4 regions of the Glutamicibacter ectropisis genome follow, and region 2 is predicted to be linked to each of the others. Evidence: riboswitches for the same ligand, from Rfam matches in the RefSeq annotation. Region 2 holds a riboswitch; each other region holds the start of a gene.
What was found. A riboswitch is a leader RNA that binds a small molecule or an ion and turns the genes downstream of it on or off. The one in region 2 is predicted to bind S-adenosylmethionine.
Positions count from the first base shown of each region.

Region 1: linked by a shared signal. The riboswitch ahead of QMQ05_RS01630 (methionine ABC transporter ATP-binding protein) and the one ahead of QMQ05_RS16650 (flavin reductase family protein) in region 2 are both predicted to bind S-adenosylmethionine.
Region 3: linked by a shared signal. The riboswitch ahead of QMQ05_RS01505 (O-acetylhomoserine aminocarboxypropyltransferase/cysteine synthase family protein) and the one ahead of QMQ05_RS16650 (flavin reductase family protein) in region 2 are both predicted to bind S-adenosylmethionine.
Region 4: linked by a shared signal. The riboswitch ahead of QMQ05_RS04245 (bifunctional o-acetylhomoserine/o-acetylserine sulfhydrylase) and the one ahead of QMQ05_RS16650 (flavin reductase family protein) in region 2 are both predicted to bind S-adenosylmethionine.

Region 1 is NZ_CP125942.1:346,495-350,383, forward strand. Features, by position in the region: gene QMQ05_RS01620 (hypothetical protein) at 1-354, shown strand, start outside; gene QMQ05_RS01625 (WxL protein peptidoglycan domain-containing protein) at 434-1,453, shown strand; SAM riboswitch class I at 1,714-1,803, shown strand; gene QMQ05_RS01630 (methionine ABC transporter ATP-binding protein) at 1,930-2,934, shown strand; gene QMQ05_RS01635 (methionine ABC transporter permease) at 2,931-3,626, shown strand; gene QMQ05_RS01640 (MetQ/NlpA family ABC transporter substrate-binding protein) at 3,653-3,889, shown strand, end outside.
Region 2 is NZ_CP125942.1:3,539,342-3,543,230, reverse strand. Features, by position in the region: gene QMQ05_RS16655 (long-chain-fatty-acid--CoA ligase) at 1-1,169, opposite strand, end outside; SAM riboswitch class IV at 1,545-1,662, shown strand; gene QMQ05_RS16650 (flavin reductase family protein) at 1,759-2,259, shown strand; gene dnaB (replicative DNA helicase) at 2,914-3,889, shown strand, end outside.
Region 3 is NZ_CP125942.1:314,796-318,684, reverse strand. Features, by position in the region: gene QMQ05_RS01525 (shikimate dehydrogenase family protein) at 1-502, shown strand, start outside; gene QMQ05_RS01520 (methylated-DNA--[protein]-cysteine S-methyltransferase) at 512-1,141, opposite strand; gene QMQ05_RS01515 (RNA polymerase sigma factor) at 1,138-1,635, opposite strand; gene QMQ05_RS01510 (histidine phosphatase family protein) at 1,731-2,291, opposite strand; SAM riboswitch class I at 2,403-2,497, shown strand; gene QMQ05_RS01505 (O-acetylhomoserine aminocarboxypropyltransferase/cysteine synthase family protein) at 2,616-3,889, shown strand, end outside.
Region 4 is NZ_CP125942.1:914,559-918,447, forward strand. Features, by position in the region: gene QMQ05_RS04235 (CPBP family intramembrane glutamic endopeptidase) at 1-707, shown strand, start outside; gene QMQ05_RS04240 (VOC family protein) at 807-1,451, opposite strand; SAM riboswitch class IV at 1,625-1,745, shown strand; gene QMQ05_RS04245 (bifunctional o-acetylhomoserine/o-acetylserine sulfhydrylase) at 1,834-3,204, shown strand; gene metX (homoserine O-acetyltransferase MetX) at 3,207-3,889, shown strand, end outside.

The sequences.
Region 1 (3,889 bases), 410 kb from region 2:
ATCGGGTTTGTTGCTAGCGGTACGCTTCCCGAAATCACGGTCAGCGATACCCGCGAAGCATCAAAGGGATGGACCGTGACCGGTAAGACCACCGCATTCAAGGACGGTGCTAACACCTTCGGTGGCAACGGCCTGGGCTGGGCACCTACCGGTTCAGGAACTGAGGGCGTTGTAACCCTTGGTGAATACGTTGTCCCGGGGAGCACCAATGGCCTGTCGGCAACTTCAACCATGGCTAGCGCAACCGGTGCTTCTACGGCGAAGCTCAATACTGGTGTTCACCTGTTGGCACCTACTGATGCACCTGCCGGTGACTACACCTCAACGCTGACCGTTACCGCTATTCAAAAGTAGATTCGGCCAGTAGTACCTCGTGGTGTCCGGCCGACCTTAGGTTAGCCGGACACCACACCGTTTCATTTACAAGGAAATCATGCTCTCGAACCGTCGAGCCACTAGCTCCCCAAATACGCGACGCATCATGGGCGTCATAGGTGCCGCACTCATTGTCACAACCTTTGTGGCAGTACCAGATGCGCGCGCGGATGATATTTCGTGGGGCATTAACCCCGGCGGGGAAGAGCAACGTTCTAGCTTCTCCTACGAGCTTGAACCCGGCGATAGCGTTGACGATAGTTTTCAGATAACGAACTACGGCGTAAAGCCACTGGAACTTTCGGTCTATGGTGCCGACGGCCAGACATCGGCTAACGGCGCACTCGAACTCTTGCCAGCATCAGAACCATCACAAGAGGTCGGGGCATGGATTAGTGTGAGCGAATCTAAGCTCACCCTAGATCCCGGTGAAGAAGCAGATGTGGCTTTTACGCTGAGCATTCCCGAGGACACCGCACCGGGTGACTACGTTGGCGGCATGATTTCCTCATATATCGACTCCAGTGCGGGTACTGCTGTGGCAGTTGACCAACGACTGGCAACCCAGCTGGCGCTACATGTTGGTGGCGAGGGTAGCCTGGTCTTGGGAATGGACAATATTGATGTGAGTGCACCGATTGCGTGGAATCCGTTTGCGCCGGTTTCGGCAGATTTCGCAGCGCAGGTCAATAACGAGGGGACCTTGCGGGCCCGTGGAAACTACACGGTGAAGATCTCTGGAGTGTTTGGTTTGGGAAGCACCACGCAAACTGTTGCACTTGAAGAAATGCTTCCCGGTGCCAGCGTGGATCTGACTTCACAAGTCTCAGGGCTGTGGCCATTGATCTGGCAACAGTATGAAGTGAGTATGGTTCCTGAAGGAATCGATTCAGTCGCCGGGGAGCCGGTCCTTGCCAGTGGAACGTTATGGACTTTCCCCGCCGGATGGGTGGGAATTCTTCTGCTGATCATCATCGCGATTGTGATTGTCGCGGTGGTTCGCAGCCGCCGGTACGAGTACGTCTACGAGGATGAAGACGAGGTGGAAGCACCCTTGGCGTCGGTCAGCAGCGAGTAGTCATCTGCTTCCAAGCCCCAGCGTTATCGCTGGGGCTTGGTGCATTTAAAGGCAATAAACCATGCGTGCATGGCAAGCCAAATATGTGTGTTTTTCTTGCTTCTTATGACGGCTTAAGGCTCTTTATGACCGTGAATATTACGAGCTTTCGGGCGGTGAGCATTTGAAGTTCGTGACATGACGGATTTACTACGTAACGCTTGCAGCTGATCAGTCACAAGTTACAGACTTGAGGAGTCCTAGCGATCATGCAGGACACCCAACCATCCAGAGCGACCGAGAGATCTGGCTCGAAGACGTCGCAGCAACCACCTCTGTGAGGCCGGTGCTAAGGCCAGAGCCGATGGAGCATTCACAGTGATTCTCTGATGTCGCGCGCGGTGTTTTTCGCACGCGTCCCAGTGAGTTGACCGCGCTTCTAGGTGCCATCGCCAAGGAGAGAACATGTACTCGTACTTCCAAGGAGGAAACGTCTCGTGATTGAGATTGAAAACCTCCATAAACATTACGACTCTGCCCAAGGGCGCGTCGAGGTGCTCAAAGGCATCAACCTGAGCGTTGAGTCTGGTTCGATCACTGCAGTGGTTGGGCCCTCAGGCGCCGGTAAATCTACTTTGTCCCACTGCATCTCTCTGCTAGAAAAACCAAGCAGCGGGCAGATTCTCATCGATGGCAAGAACCTGACGAATCTATCGGGCAAAAAGCTTCGCGCTGAGCGTCGCGCTATTGGAACGATCTTCCAAAATTCGGCCCTGCTTCGCAGGATGACAGTGGCCGAGAACATTGCCTTGCCTCTGCGGAACCTAGGCGTGGTACACGAGGAGATGACTAGCCGAGTAGCTGAACTCCTTGAACGTGTAGGACTACTGGACCGGGCAAATTCCTATCCTGGTCAACTATCCGGTGGCCAGCGGCAACGTGTAGGTATTGCACGCGCCTTGGCCTTGCGGCCGCGGCTGTTGCTCTCCGATGAATCAACCTCGGGCCTGGATCCGGAATCAACGCAGCAGGTTCTCACTCTCCTTGAATCACTGCGAACAGATCTCGGGCTTGCCATCATCCTGATCACCCACGAGATGGATGTTGTCCGCCATGTTGCCGATAACGTTGCACAACTCGACGGTGGTCGTATCGCAGAATACGGCAAGCTCCACGAGCTGGTGGCTAATCCGAACTCCGAAGCCGGTTCCAAACTCTTGCCATTGCGTGCAGAGGCACTCCCGGCTGGGTTCTCTTATTCCATGACCGTCGCCTATCTCAACGATCGTGTTGATCCAGCATGGATCTCAAGATTGGGCATTGAACATGGAATTCGCGTGGCATTGCTTGGAGGCTCAGTTGAAGCACACCACGACGGAACGCTAGGACGAGTCAGCATCGGCGTGGACGGGGCACTGCCTGAACAGGTCACACAGATCCTGGCATCGTGGGGCCTGCAAGCCACCGTTGAAGAACATGTTCGTGAAGAGGTTGGCGTATGAGACTCCCATTTGAAAGCGCAGCGGTTGGAACAGACACCCCGTGGAATGAACTGCTCGCCCTGTTACTGCCTGCGTATGGGCAGACCTGGGCCATGGTCGGAATCGTGATGGCCCTAGTGATCAGCATTGGTGGCTTGATGGGGATCGCGCTGTACAACACCGACCGGCATGGCTTGTTCCCACGACCAAAGGTGCATGGCGTACTCAGCTGGATTGCAAACATGGGACGCTCACTGCCGTTTCTGGTGTTGATGGCCGCGATCATTCCTTTCACCAAATGGATCACGGGAACCACCATTGGTATCGCTGCAGCGGCGGTACCCATGACCATCGCCGGCATTCCCTTCTTCGCACGTTTGGTTCAGAACGCGCTTAATGACTTGCCGAAGGAAAACCTCGCCGTTGGTCTAGTCACCGGAGGTTCGGCAACACAGATCATTGGCGCCACCCAGATCAGGGAAGCCCTGCCGGCGCTGGCCTCAGCGATCACGCTGAACACCATTTCTATGATCGAGTATTCGGCTATTGCAGGCACGATTGGCGCTGGCGGTATCGGCTATCTCGCGGTGACCTACGGGTACCAGAGATTCGATATGAACGTCATGTTGGCCACCATCGTCGCACTGATCCTGACAGTTCAAATTGTCCAATTCCTCGGTGACCGCATTGCCCATGCGTTGGCCCGCCCATAATCGCATCAACATTAACGAGCTTAAAAATGACTTCACCACTTTCAGGCCATGACCATGGCTTTACCTTGCGTAAGAGCAGGAATGTACTTCCTTGGAGTATCGCAGCGATCGCTTCTGTTCTGGCTATAGTCCTAGCCGTGATGCTCGGACAGCAACGAACCTTGCCGGCGGTTGCGGCAGCAGACGGAACCCAAACGAAGTTCGTCGTTCACTTTGAACCGGCGATGGCTGGCGAAGAAAAAATTCTGGACTACGTCGCACAG
Region 2 (3,889 bases):
ATCATGACGTTATTGCCACGCAAGACTATTTCACCCATACTCTGCCCGTCGGCTGGTACATCGTTCATGTTCTCATCCACGATGCGTGCAGATTCAGCGGTGATCATACCGACGCCTTGTCGAGAAAGCTTTGCCGCGCGTTCAGTCGGCTCTAGTTGCTCCCATTCCTCTTGGAATTCGCAGACCGTGTAAGGTCCGTACACTTCGGTCAAACCGTAAACGTGGACCACCTCAATGCCGAGTTTTTGCAGCTTTGAGATGATAGCCGGCGAAGGCGGTGCTCCGGCGGTAGTAATGCGTAGGGGAGCATCAAGCTGATGGGCCAGAGGGGAGTCGGCAATAATGGAGCAAACTGTTGGTGCTCCGCACAGATGCGTTGTTCCTAAGTTTTCGATAGCGTCCCAGACTGGTTCTTCACGAACCCCGCGCAGGCACAAGTGGGTTCCTCCGGCGGCGGTGACGGCCCACGGGGTACACCAACCGTTGCAGTGAAACATGGGCAGGGTCCACAGGTATCGAGTTGCTGAGGTGAAGCCTTGATGGTGTGCTTCGCCCAATGAGTTCAAGTAGCTGCCACGGTGTGAGTAGAGTACGCCCTTGGGTTTGCCCGTAGTGCCCGAGGTGTAGTTCAAAGTTATTGGTGCCCGCTCATCGGCGATTGCGTAAGGAAGTTGTTCATCGCTGGCCGTGGCTAGGAGTTCTTGGAGCGTGCCATCAACGTCTACGTGAGGGCGCGCGCCGGTGTACTGGTCATCGGTGATTTCAATGAGTGCCTGCAGGGTCGGATTTTCCCGCCGCAGGTTTTTAGTGTTTTCTAGTAGTTCCGTGTCCGCAAACAATAGCTTCGCTTCGGAATGATCCATGATGTACTGCAGTTCATGGGCGGATAACCGGGTGTTGAGTGCGATGAGCACTCCGCCAGCTAGCGGTACCGCATAGTGTGCCATCAGCATTTCCGGGGTGTTCGGTGCCAGCACCGCCACCCGGTCACCGGGGTTGATGCGTTCGGCCAGGACCTGAGCGAAACGATGGACCAAGCCTTCGAATTCTCGATAGTTATAACTACGCGTGCCATGCACAATGGCAGTCTTCTTTGGATAAACCTCGGCGGAGCGTTCAAGGAAGCGCAACGGAGTTAGTTCGGAATGGTTGGCATGAATATTGACCATGGAGGCATCCTTCATTCATCTTCTCTGGCAACGGTGGCAGACAGTATTGGTGTGACCCGGAACACTGTAATCCTTATCCTTACATGAACCTCAGCGTCAAAGTTAGAAACGTAGTTTCATATCGGCGAGTGGATGAGAAATAGCGGTGACGGTTCGCGGATTGGTGAGGTCGGTGGTCTGTCATAAGTTAATGCGTTACGACTTACATCACATGGTCGATGACTACGAAAAGCCTTAGATGCGGGTGATTTCGCGAATAAAAGACTGTGCGGGATAGTCAAAGGGGTATCGATGTCGAATATTTTGTTGAATATTGCGATTTGCGAAGTCATTTGTTTGACGGTGCTTCGTCATGAGCCATATCGTTTTAAACAGAATCAAGAGCATCAGCTAAGAGCCCTGGCTTGCTGATCGGCAACCCTCTCAACGGTAGTGGGGTGCTCCAGGTGAGGATTCGGTTCTGCACTAAATGGTGTCGGAACAAGTACCGCGCACGGCGTGAAACCTCAGTGGGAACTAGTTCGGTTCATCCCGAATCACAACGTCCACTGGGTCTGGCGCAGTGGGCAAGACCCGAAGGAATCGAGCCATGTCATTAAATCGTGAACTTGACCCGTTATCGTTGCGTAAGGTTTTCGCTCAGCACCCCTCAGGTGTTGCTGCTCTGTGTGCAAAGATTGACGGTGTTAAGACCGGAATCGTTGCATCGTCATTCACTGTCGGAGTTTCACTGGAACCTGCATTGGTAATGTTTGCAGTCCAGAAGTCGTCTAATACGTGGCCGAAACTGCGTGCCGCTAGCCATATTGGGGTTTCGGTGCTCAGTGATCAGAATGATGGCGTGTGCGCGCAGATTGCTTCGAAGAACGGTGACCGTTTCCGTGGTATCAATACCGTGACCTCTGAAGAGGGCGCACTATTTGTCGAAGAGTCCACCTTGTGGCTGGAGACCTCAATTTACAACGAAGTTGAAGCAGGAGATCACTGGGTTGTGCTTTTGGAGGTGCATGGGCATCACGTATCGCAGCACTCCCCACAGATCTTCCATGATTCTCGATTTCATTCCATCCCAGTTCCTGAGCTCGTCTAACCCCTCCGGTAAGTAGCTTGCGCGAGGCTCGGTGCGGATCACAACAGTGATCCCCACCGAGCCTTGTTGATTATTGAGCACGTTGAACCCGGCAAAGGGTTATCCACGGTGCGAACGAGGGAACCGACGCAAAAATGTGGACTACTGTTCATCTGGGGTTGATCCAGTTCAATTTAAAGCTGGTGACTAAGTCTTTTGTGATCATGGGTGTATCCACATGTTTATCCACACACTTGTGGGTAGATTGTGTGGAACCGTGTATAAAAGGCGAAAAACCCTGAATTTCGGGCATTTTTGCTTGTTGATAACTTCTGGGGACATAGCGTTATCTTCAATAAAATAACTTTCTGTCCACAACTGTGACAACGTATAATGCCTAGTCAGTAGCTAGTAATGATTAAAATATGGCGGTAATCCACAGAGTTCTCCCCAGATAGTAAACAGGCTAATCCACAAGTGAGAGTGCGTTATGCACAGAAGCTGTGGATAATGAGGTTTACGTGGCTAAATATCAGCCCTACTGTTGGCCTTGGGACAGAAATATCCACAGACGTTTTCCATCAAACTGTCGGTATCAACTGACAAGATGAAACGTGGCCGCCTGGCATGGAAGATCTTTCCCAGTGCGGTCAAGAGGGGATGGAAGTGTCTGCAATGAGTGCTGAGCCGGTTTACGAGGGACGAGAATCCGACGCAGGGCGCAAACCGCCGCAGGATGTCGAAGCTGAAATGTCTGTGCTCGGCGGCATGATGCTATCCAAGGACGCCATCGCCGACGTTGTGGAGGCGTTGCGAGGAACCGACTTCTACCGTCCGGCCCACGAATCCATTTACGAAGCCATCATCGACTTGTACGGTCGAGGCGAACCTGCCGATGCCGTGACCGTGGCTGACCTACTGACCAAGCGTGGCGAAATTTCCCGCGTAGGCGGTGCCGCGTACCTTCACAACCTTATTCAGCAGGTACCTACCGCAGCTAACGCTGGCTACTATGCAGAAATCGTGCGCGAACGCGCCGTGCTGCGTCGCCTCGTTGATGCCGGAACGCGCATTGTCCAAATGGGCTACTCACCCGACGGTGAAGTTGATGCCATCGTTAATGAAGCGCAGGCCGAGGTCTACAAAGTTGCAGAAAACCGCAGCAGCGAAGACTACGTACGCCTTTCGGACATTATCGAAGGCACTGTCGATGAAATCGAAAACGCCGCCAACGCAGGAGATGGCATCACCGGTGTCCCTACCGGATTCTACGAATTCGACGAACTGACCCAGGGCCTGAAGGGTGGGCAGATGATCATCATCGCTGCCCGTCCTGCAGTAGGTAAATCAACCTTCGCGTTGGACTTCGCCCGCTCTGCAGCCATTAAGAACAACATGGCTACCGTCTTCTTCTCCTTGGAAATGGGTCGCAATGAAATTGCGATGCGCCTGCTTTCCGCCGAAGCCTCGATCCAGCTCCAGGATCTGCGTAAAGGTTCGGTGGAAGATGCCCAGTGGACCAAGATTGCCACCACCATGGGGCGTTTGAACGAAGCGCCACTGTTCATCGATGATTCGCCGAACATGTCCATGATGGAAATTCGTGCCAAGTGCCGTCGCCTGAAACAGCGCAACGAGTTGCGCATGATCA
Region 3 (3,889 bases), 380 kb from region 2:
AGAAGCAAGACTCGCCACCAAAATCCATGAACACGTATTGCTCATCGGCGCTGGTGGTGCAGCTCGTGCTGCCCTGGTTGCGCTCAAGGGAAACATCGGCACCATCACTATCACTGACCGAAATCACATGGCCGCCGAAGAGCTTTTATCCTTGGCACGTTCCATGGGGATTTCAGGAAGGACAGTGGACTTCTCTTACGTTGCCGAAGCCGCCATGCAAGCCACCTTGATCATTAACGCCACACCTATAGGAAAGTATCGTGAAGACGTGGCGCCTTGGGGTACACAAGAGCTTTCGTCTGGAACCTTTGTCTATGACTTTGTGTATAGCGAGCACACCACGGGAACAATCACGTCCGCCATGGAGCAAGGCCTGGAATATTCAGATGGCTGGCAGCACCTATTGCTTCAGGCCGAGGCGATGATCCCAATACTGGGTTTGGGTGAACAGGCCAAAGAGCAGCTTGAGCTCTCCTTGATGCGCATCCGCGAAAACAACTGATCAATAAAACTAGAAAAGGGTCCTCATTGCGCCACCGAAGTCTGGATTCTCCAACTTCAGCAATTGAGTTTTCGTTTCCAGCCCACCTAAATAACCACCGAGTGAACCATCAGTTCGTAGTACCCGGTGGCATGGCAGGACAATGGGAATCGGATTGGTCGCGCACGCTGAACCCACAGCACGCACCGCCTTCGGGTTGCCGATACGCTCCGCCATTTGCGAGTAACTCCACGTTTGCCCGTAGCCAATTTCGCCCAGTTCTAATTGCACTTGACGCCGGAAAGCAGTGGAAAGTTTCAAATCCAGCGGCACATCAAAATTGCGGCGGGATCCAGCAAAATACTCATCAAGCTGCCGAGCCACGGCGTCCAGTCGCGACGAGTCTTTAAGGATTCGCGGGCTGAGTTTCTGACTCAGTAGCTCAAGGATTTTGTCATGATCTTCGCTCTCAAAGGCCACACGCACCAGACCAGCTGGAGTGCTAGCCAGCAGGAGCGAGCCGATAGGGCTATCAATCACACGGTAGGAAACATCCAGTAGGTCCGATGCTTTCGCTTTAGCCCGAAGTTCTTTTCCAAGCTGCGCCAAAAGCTCAGCTTCTTCTCCGGTTGCCGAGGAGTTGAATTTTGCCTGCGTCATGACTGCTCCCGCCACAGTGAGTCATCGCCGAGTATTCGGCGAAGGTTTTTGATCCCGTCACTACCAGCACGCCGTGCGGCGGCCTCGCTCCCAGAAACTAGCTGGGCTATCTGCGCGTAGCTCAGACCGCCGAGATATCTATAGCCAACTACCATTCGTTGCTTCTGCGGAAGTTTTGACACTTCCTGCCATAGTTGGAGATTGTCGGCTTCCATCTCAAGGTTCACTTGCTCATCAGCATGTTCCCACTGCTGATGATCATCAAGAATTTCTGGCTTATTCTTACGCAGCTCATCGATGGCCTTGTTCCGTGCAATGCGTACAAGCCAGGCTGATACGTTGGCATCCTCAGCAAGTTGCGGATAAGCCTTGAGCGCGGAAAGGAAGGTTTCAGACCAAGCATCTTGTGCACGGTGTTCATCAAGTAGGGCACGGCAAACCCGCAGTACGTTCAGCCCATAATCCTGGACTATCCGCTCAAACGGTATTTGCATGGCTCTCCTGAAGATTGGCACCGTAACGGGCTTTCACCATGTAAACGTATCGCGCAGCAAAAGTGTGAGGTCGAGGGACAAAAAATTTTGAGCCTCTAGCAGCTCACCAAATCCAACTCTTCAGCCAACTCTTTGAGGCGTTGGATATCTATCTGAATAATCTCACCGTTTTCCACGCCACGTGGGAGCTTGGTCCCTGCGAGCGCATCACGGATGACACGCATGGTCGCGCCATGACTAACTACGGCTACCTTTTTACCTGCGTGCTCTTCACACAGATTCAGTAGTGCAGGAATAGCTCTGTTCAGAATATGTGCAATGGGCTCCAGTTGATCCCGCAACGCTGCTGACTCTTCGTCACTGACCTCGGCCATGATTCGGCCTTCCAGAGGTCCAAAACCGCGCTCAATTAATTCCGGGACTGGCCGTCCTGTATCAATGTTCAGTTCTTCAGCAATCAACGCTGCGGTTTCCTGAGCCCGCCCTAGCGGTGATGCCAGAACGAGGGAAAAACCTTGACCAGCTAGTTCGCGTCCAACTCTGCGGGCCTGTTCACGTCCGGTCTCATTCAAGGGGATATCAGTGCGCCCCTGAAGACGGCCTACCAGATTCCAATCGGTCAGTCCGTGTCTGATCAACACCAGCGCAGTATCCATGATCCAAGCCTACCGGCGCGCCAACGAATCGAAGAATCTCCGATATTACGTCCAATACGCAACGTTAAGACTCATAGTTAGGTCACGAACGGTCATGTTGCGAAGATTGTTACACCATCCCGAGCGGCTGAGAGATCTGGTTCGATGACGCCGCAGCAACCTGCCACATCCGGTGGTTACGGTGCTACCGCCAGAAACGATGCAGCCGCATACCTTGTTTAACCACAACGAGTTGCGACATTGATTCCGGGATTCCTGCCTCGATCGCACTACCGCCTAGCGGTGAAGAGCGAAAACCCAATCGACAAGGAGTCGTAAGCCCACATGGCAGATCATCAGTTTGGATTCCGCACCCGTGCATTGCACGCCGGTGGTACCCCCGATGCCGAGCACGGCGCCCGTGCAGTCCCTATCTATCAGAGCACTTCATTCGTCTTTAAAGATGCCGACGATGCAGCCAACCTTTTTGCTTTGCAGAAGTACGGAAATATCTATTCGCGTATCGGCAACCCGACCGTCGCTGCTTTTGAAGAACGAATTGCTTCCTTGGAAGGAGGCATCGGTGCCGTAGCTACTGGTTCGGGCATGGCCGCCGAATTCGTTACCTTCGCTGCCCTGGCACAAGCCGGGGATCACATTGTCGCGTCCTCAAAGCTTTATGGCGGAACCATCACCCAGCTTGATGTTTCGTTGCGTCGTTTTGGCGTCGACACCACTTTCATTGATTCCAATGATCCGGCCGATTTTGAAGCCGCCATCCAGGAGAACACCAAGGCGGTGTACACCGAAGTAGTGGCGAACCCGTCGGGCGACATTGCCGATATTAAGGGGCTGGCCGAGGTGGCACACCGTCACCTGATCCCGCTAGTGGTTGATTCCACTCTCACTCCCCCATACATTCTGCGCCCTATTGAGCACGGTGCGGATATTGTCATTCACTCAGCAACCAAGTTCATTGGTGGCCATGGCACCACGCTCGGTGGCGTCGTTGTTGAGTCGGGCAAGTTCAACTGGGGCAACGGCAAGTTCCCCACCATGACCGAACCGGTGGCCAGCTACGGCAACGTTTCCTGGTGGGCCAACTTTGGCGAGTACGGTTTCTTGACCAAGCTTCGTAGCGAGCAGCTGCGCGACTTTGGTCCTGCGCTGCCAGCTCAGTCGGCATTCCAGCTCTTGCAGGGCTTGGAAACCTTGCCGCAGCGTATGGATAACCACCTTTCCAACGCGAAGCAGGTTGCTGCCTGGCTTGAAGCAGATCCACGCGTGACCTATGTGAACTTCGCTGGTCTGGAATCCCACCCGCAATATGCCCACGCAAAAGAATTGTTGCCCATGGGCGTCGGCTCGGTCTTCAGCTTTGGCGTGAAGGGTGGCCGTGAGGCTGGTTCCAAGTTCATTGAAGCTCTGCAGCTGGCCAGCCACTTGGCCAATATCGGTGATGCTCGCACCCTGGTGCTGCACCCCGCATCCACCACCCATCAACAGCTAAGTGCAGAGCAGTTGGTGGCAGCCGGCGTTCCCGAAGACCTAATTCGCCTCTCAGTGGGTCTAGAAGATGTCGAGGACATCATCTGGGACCTTGACCAAGCATTGACTGC
Region 4 (3,889 bases), 980 kb from region 2:
TCTTAGCGCTGTCTTTGGGGCAGAGTGCGATCTATTCGATCCTGAGCTTTGCTGACAAACTCACGCGTGGTCCCTTGCGCGAGCAAACGACCTCGCTGAATAACCAGCTGAGCACCCGCGAATTTTTCGACTTCACCTACCAGCTGCTGGACATCTTTTTTGCCCTGGTGCCGGTAGTGCTGGCCGTCTACCTGATGAAACGCAGTACCGGACGAGGACTGCGCGAGATAGGTTTTGACCTGCGTTCTGGGGGCAAGGACGCACTGCTGGGCGCAGGGCTTTTCTTGGCCATGGGCCTTGGCACCCTCGGGGTGTATGCGGCCGGCCGGGCGCTGGGCGTGACTACGGCGCTGTCCGCAGCCAATCTGGGGGACTATTGGTGGAGCGTGCCGGTGCTGTTGCTTTCGGCCGTACGCCACGCGGTGCTCGAAGAAGTGCTGATGCTTGGCTTCCTGTTCACCTATGCCAAAAAGCTGAACCTTCGGTTGTGGACCACGATCATTTGCTCGGCCCTCATTCGCGGCAGCTACCACCTTTATCAGGGGGTGGGGCCGATGATCGGGAACATGCTCATGGGCGTGGTCTTCGGTTGGGTTTATCACAAGTATGGCCGGGTGATGCCGCTGGTGATCGCGCACTTCTTGCTCGACGCCATCGGTTTTGTCGGGTATGCACTGATCGGCCCGGCCATTGGCATTGGCGGCTAGCGCAACAAAAGATAGATAGCGCAACAAAAGACGCGCATAAAAAAATTGGTAGGTGGGGACGCCATTGTCCCCGCCTACCATGAGCCAGCTGCGAGTCTACTACAAGACAACAGACCCGTTGTCAGTTTCAAAGGTCACCGACATGATGCCCGGGGTGCCATTGGGCGCCTGATAGGCCATGGTCACCGCGCCGAGGTGAACATTTTCTGGCTGACCCAGCCATTCCAGCACACGATCTCGCGAACCGGCGATGGTGATTTCGCTGATCGCCCCGGTTGGTTCCAACGCCTTGGATGGGTGCAGGTCCTTGGCTTCATCGTCCCAAGAAATCAGGTACGGGCACTGTGGGTCGGCGATCAAACCCTTGATGCCGATCTGCTGCCAGGTCAGCTCCCGGCCGTCGGGGAACTTGCGGTTTCCCGGCACAGCCTTGCGGCCCAGGCGGTCTTCGGCGCTGGACAGGTCGTCCACCGAAACGCACCAGCCCATCCAGCCACCGCCCAGCTCCGAACGGGCCCTGACTGCTTGGCCGAAGGGGGCCTTATCGCTGGCGGGGTGATTCAGGACCTCGACCACTTCGAGGTACTGTCCATGCTTGAGTGGGAAGATGACATTGCGCGTCCCGAAGCGGGGATGCACGCCTCCCTTGACGAACTCCAAACCGAGTGACTCGGAGATTCTTTGCGCGGTTGGCAGCAGCCCATCTGGGCCACAGGCATAACTTACGTGATCTAGCCTCATCATGTGCCAATCATGGCAATATGTGACCGCAGTCTCTACTTAGGCGACCCTAATCCGAATTTCCGCCATCGAATTCTCTGCGACAAAATGGCCCACCGTGTGAAATATGACCGATTACGACCATTTTGGGGCGCTCGCATTGCAAAGATCTTCGGTTTTCAGGCACACTGGAGGCAGGTCATGAGTCCCAGTAACAAGCCCCGGCTTACTGGGCGGCAACCCTCCAGCCGCGGTGGGGTGCCCCGGGTGAAGACCTGGCCCTTAGACGCGCAAGGCGGCTAAGGACAAGCGCGGGTAACCCTGGAAGGCTTCTTGATGAGGTACTTCCATCGGTGTCTTCTCAGTGGTCTACCCCCAAAGTCATACAACTATTTTGGAGGAAACCATGAGCAACAACTGGTCATTTGAAACCCGTCAGATCCACTCCGGCCAAACCCCAGATCCCACCACCGGCGCCCGAGCCTTGCCGATTTTCCAGACCACATCCTTCGTCTTCCCGAGCGCCGAAAGCGCCGCAGCCCGTTTTGCGCTGTCCGAACTGGAGCCGATCTACACCCGCATCGGTAACCCCACCACCGATGCGGTCGAAACCCGGATCGCCGATCTGGAAGGTGGCGTGGGTGCACTACTACTCTCCTCGGGGCAGGCCGCCACGACCTTCGCGATCCTGAACCTTGCCGAGGCCGGCGATCACATTGTGGCCAGCCCCAGCTTGTACGGCGGAACTCAGAACCTGCTCAAGCACACCCTGAAGCGCCTGGGCATTGAGGTCACCTTTGTGGCCGACCCGGATAACCTGGATCACTGGCGTGATGCGGTGCGCGAGAACACCAAGGCGTTCTTCGGCGAAACCATTTCCAACCCACGTCAGGACGTGCTGGATATTGAAGCGATCTCCGCGATCGCCCACGAAAATGGTGTGCCACTGCTGGTGGATAACACCCTGGCCACACCCTACCTGATCCGCCCGATCGAGTTTGGTGCGGACATCGTGATCCACTCGGCCACCAAGTTCCTCGGTGGGCACGGCAATGCGATCGCCGGAGTGATCGTGGACTCGGGCAACTTCGACTTCGCCAAGGATCCGCAGCGCTTCGAAAGCTTCAACACCCCGGACGAGTCCTACAACGGCCTAGTCTTCGCCCGTGACTTGGGTGTCAACGGCATCCTCGGCGCCAACCTCGCCTACATCCTCAAGGCTAGGGTGCAGCTTTTGCGCGATCTGGGCTCCGCGGTCGCCCCCTTCAACGCCTTCCTGATCGCCCAAGGACTTGAAACCCTGTCCCTGCGCGTTGAGCGTCACGGCGAAAATGCGCTGGCGGTAGCCAAGTGGCTGGAAGCTCGCGCCGAAGTGCAAAAGGTCGCCTATGCAGGCCTGGAATCCTCACCGTGGTTTGAGCGTGCCAAGAAGTACTCGCAGCACGGTGCCGGATCGGTCATCGCCTTTGAACTTGATGGTGGCTCCGCGGCAGGTCAGGCGTTTGTTGACGCCCTGGAGTTGCACTCCAATGTCGCCAATATCGGCGATGTCCGCTCGCTGGTCATCCACCCGGCCTCCACCACCCACGCCCAGCTCTCCGAGGCCGAGCAGATCGCCGCTGGCGTGAGCCCGTCCCTGGTGCGCCTGAGCGTCGGACTGGAAAACATCAAGGACATCTTGGCCGACCTGGAACTAGGCTTCAACGCTGTTGCGGCCCTTGGCCAGGGCGAGGAATCGAACGAAGAACCAAACAAGGAATTGCAGGAAACTCTCTAAGCATGGCATCCATTGCGACCACCGCAACACCACAGCTCGCCGAAGGTCAGCACGGCATGATGCGCCGAAGCGCCGTCGGCGAGCACCACTTCGAATTTGGCGGCTACCTGCCAGAAGTGGAACTGGCCTACGAAACCTGGGGTACCCTCGACGCGGCCGGGACCAACGCGGTCCTGGTGATGCACGCGCTGACCGGCGACGCCCACGTCGCCCAGGGCGATGCACACACCGCCGGCTGGTGGGACGGCTTTGTTGGCCCCGGGGCGACCATCGATACCAACAAGTACTTTGTGCTCGCGGTGAATATGGTCGGCGGTTGCAATGGGTCCACCGGACCGTCCTCGCTGGATGAGCATGGTGTGCCCTACGGTTCACGCTTCCCCTTCGTGACCATCAAGGACTCGGTGCGCCTCGAAGCGCGCTTGGCCAAGCAGTTAGGAATTAGCACCTGGCATGCGGTAATTGGTGGCTCGATGGGTGGGGCGCGGGCCCTGGAATACGCGGTCGAGTTTCCCGAGCAGGTCAAGAACCTGGTGGTGATGGCCTCCTGCGCGCAGGCCACAGCCGAACAGATCGCCTTCGCTCAGGTACAGACCCAGGCCATCCGGCTTGATCCGCACTTCCACGGTGGCGATTACTACACCCAGGATGCACGACCTGACGCCGGGCTGGGCTTGGCGCGGCG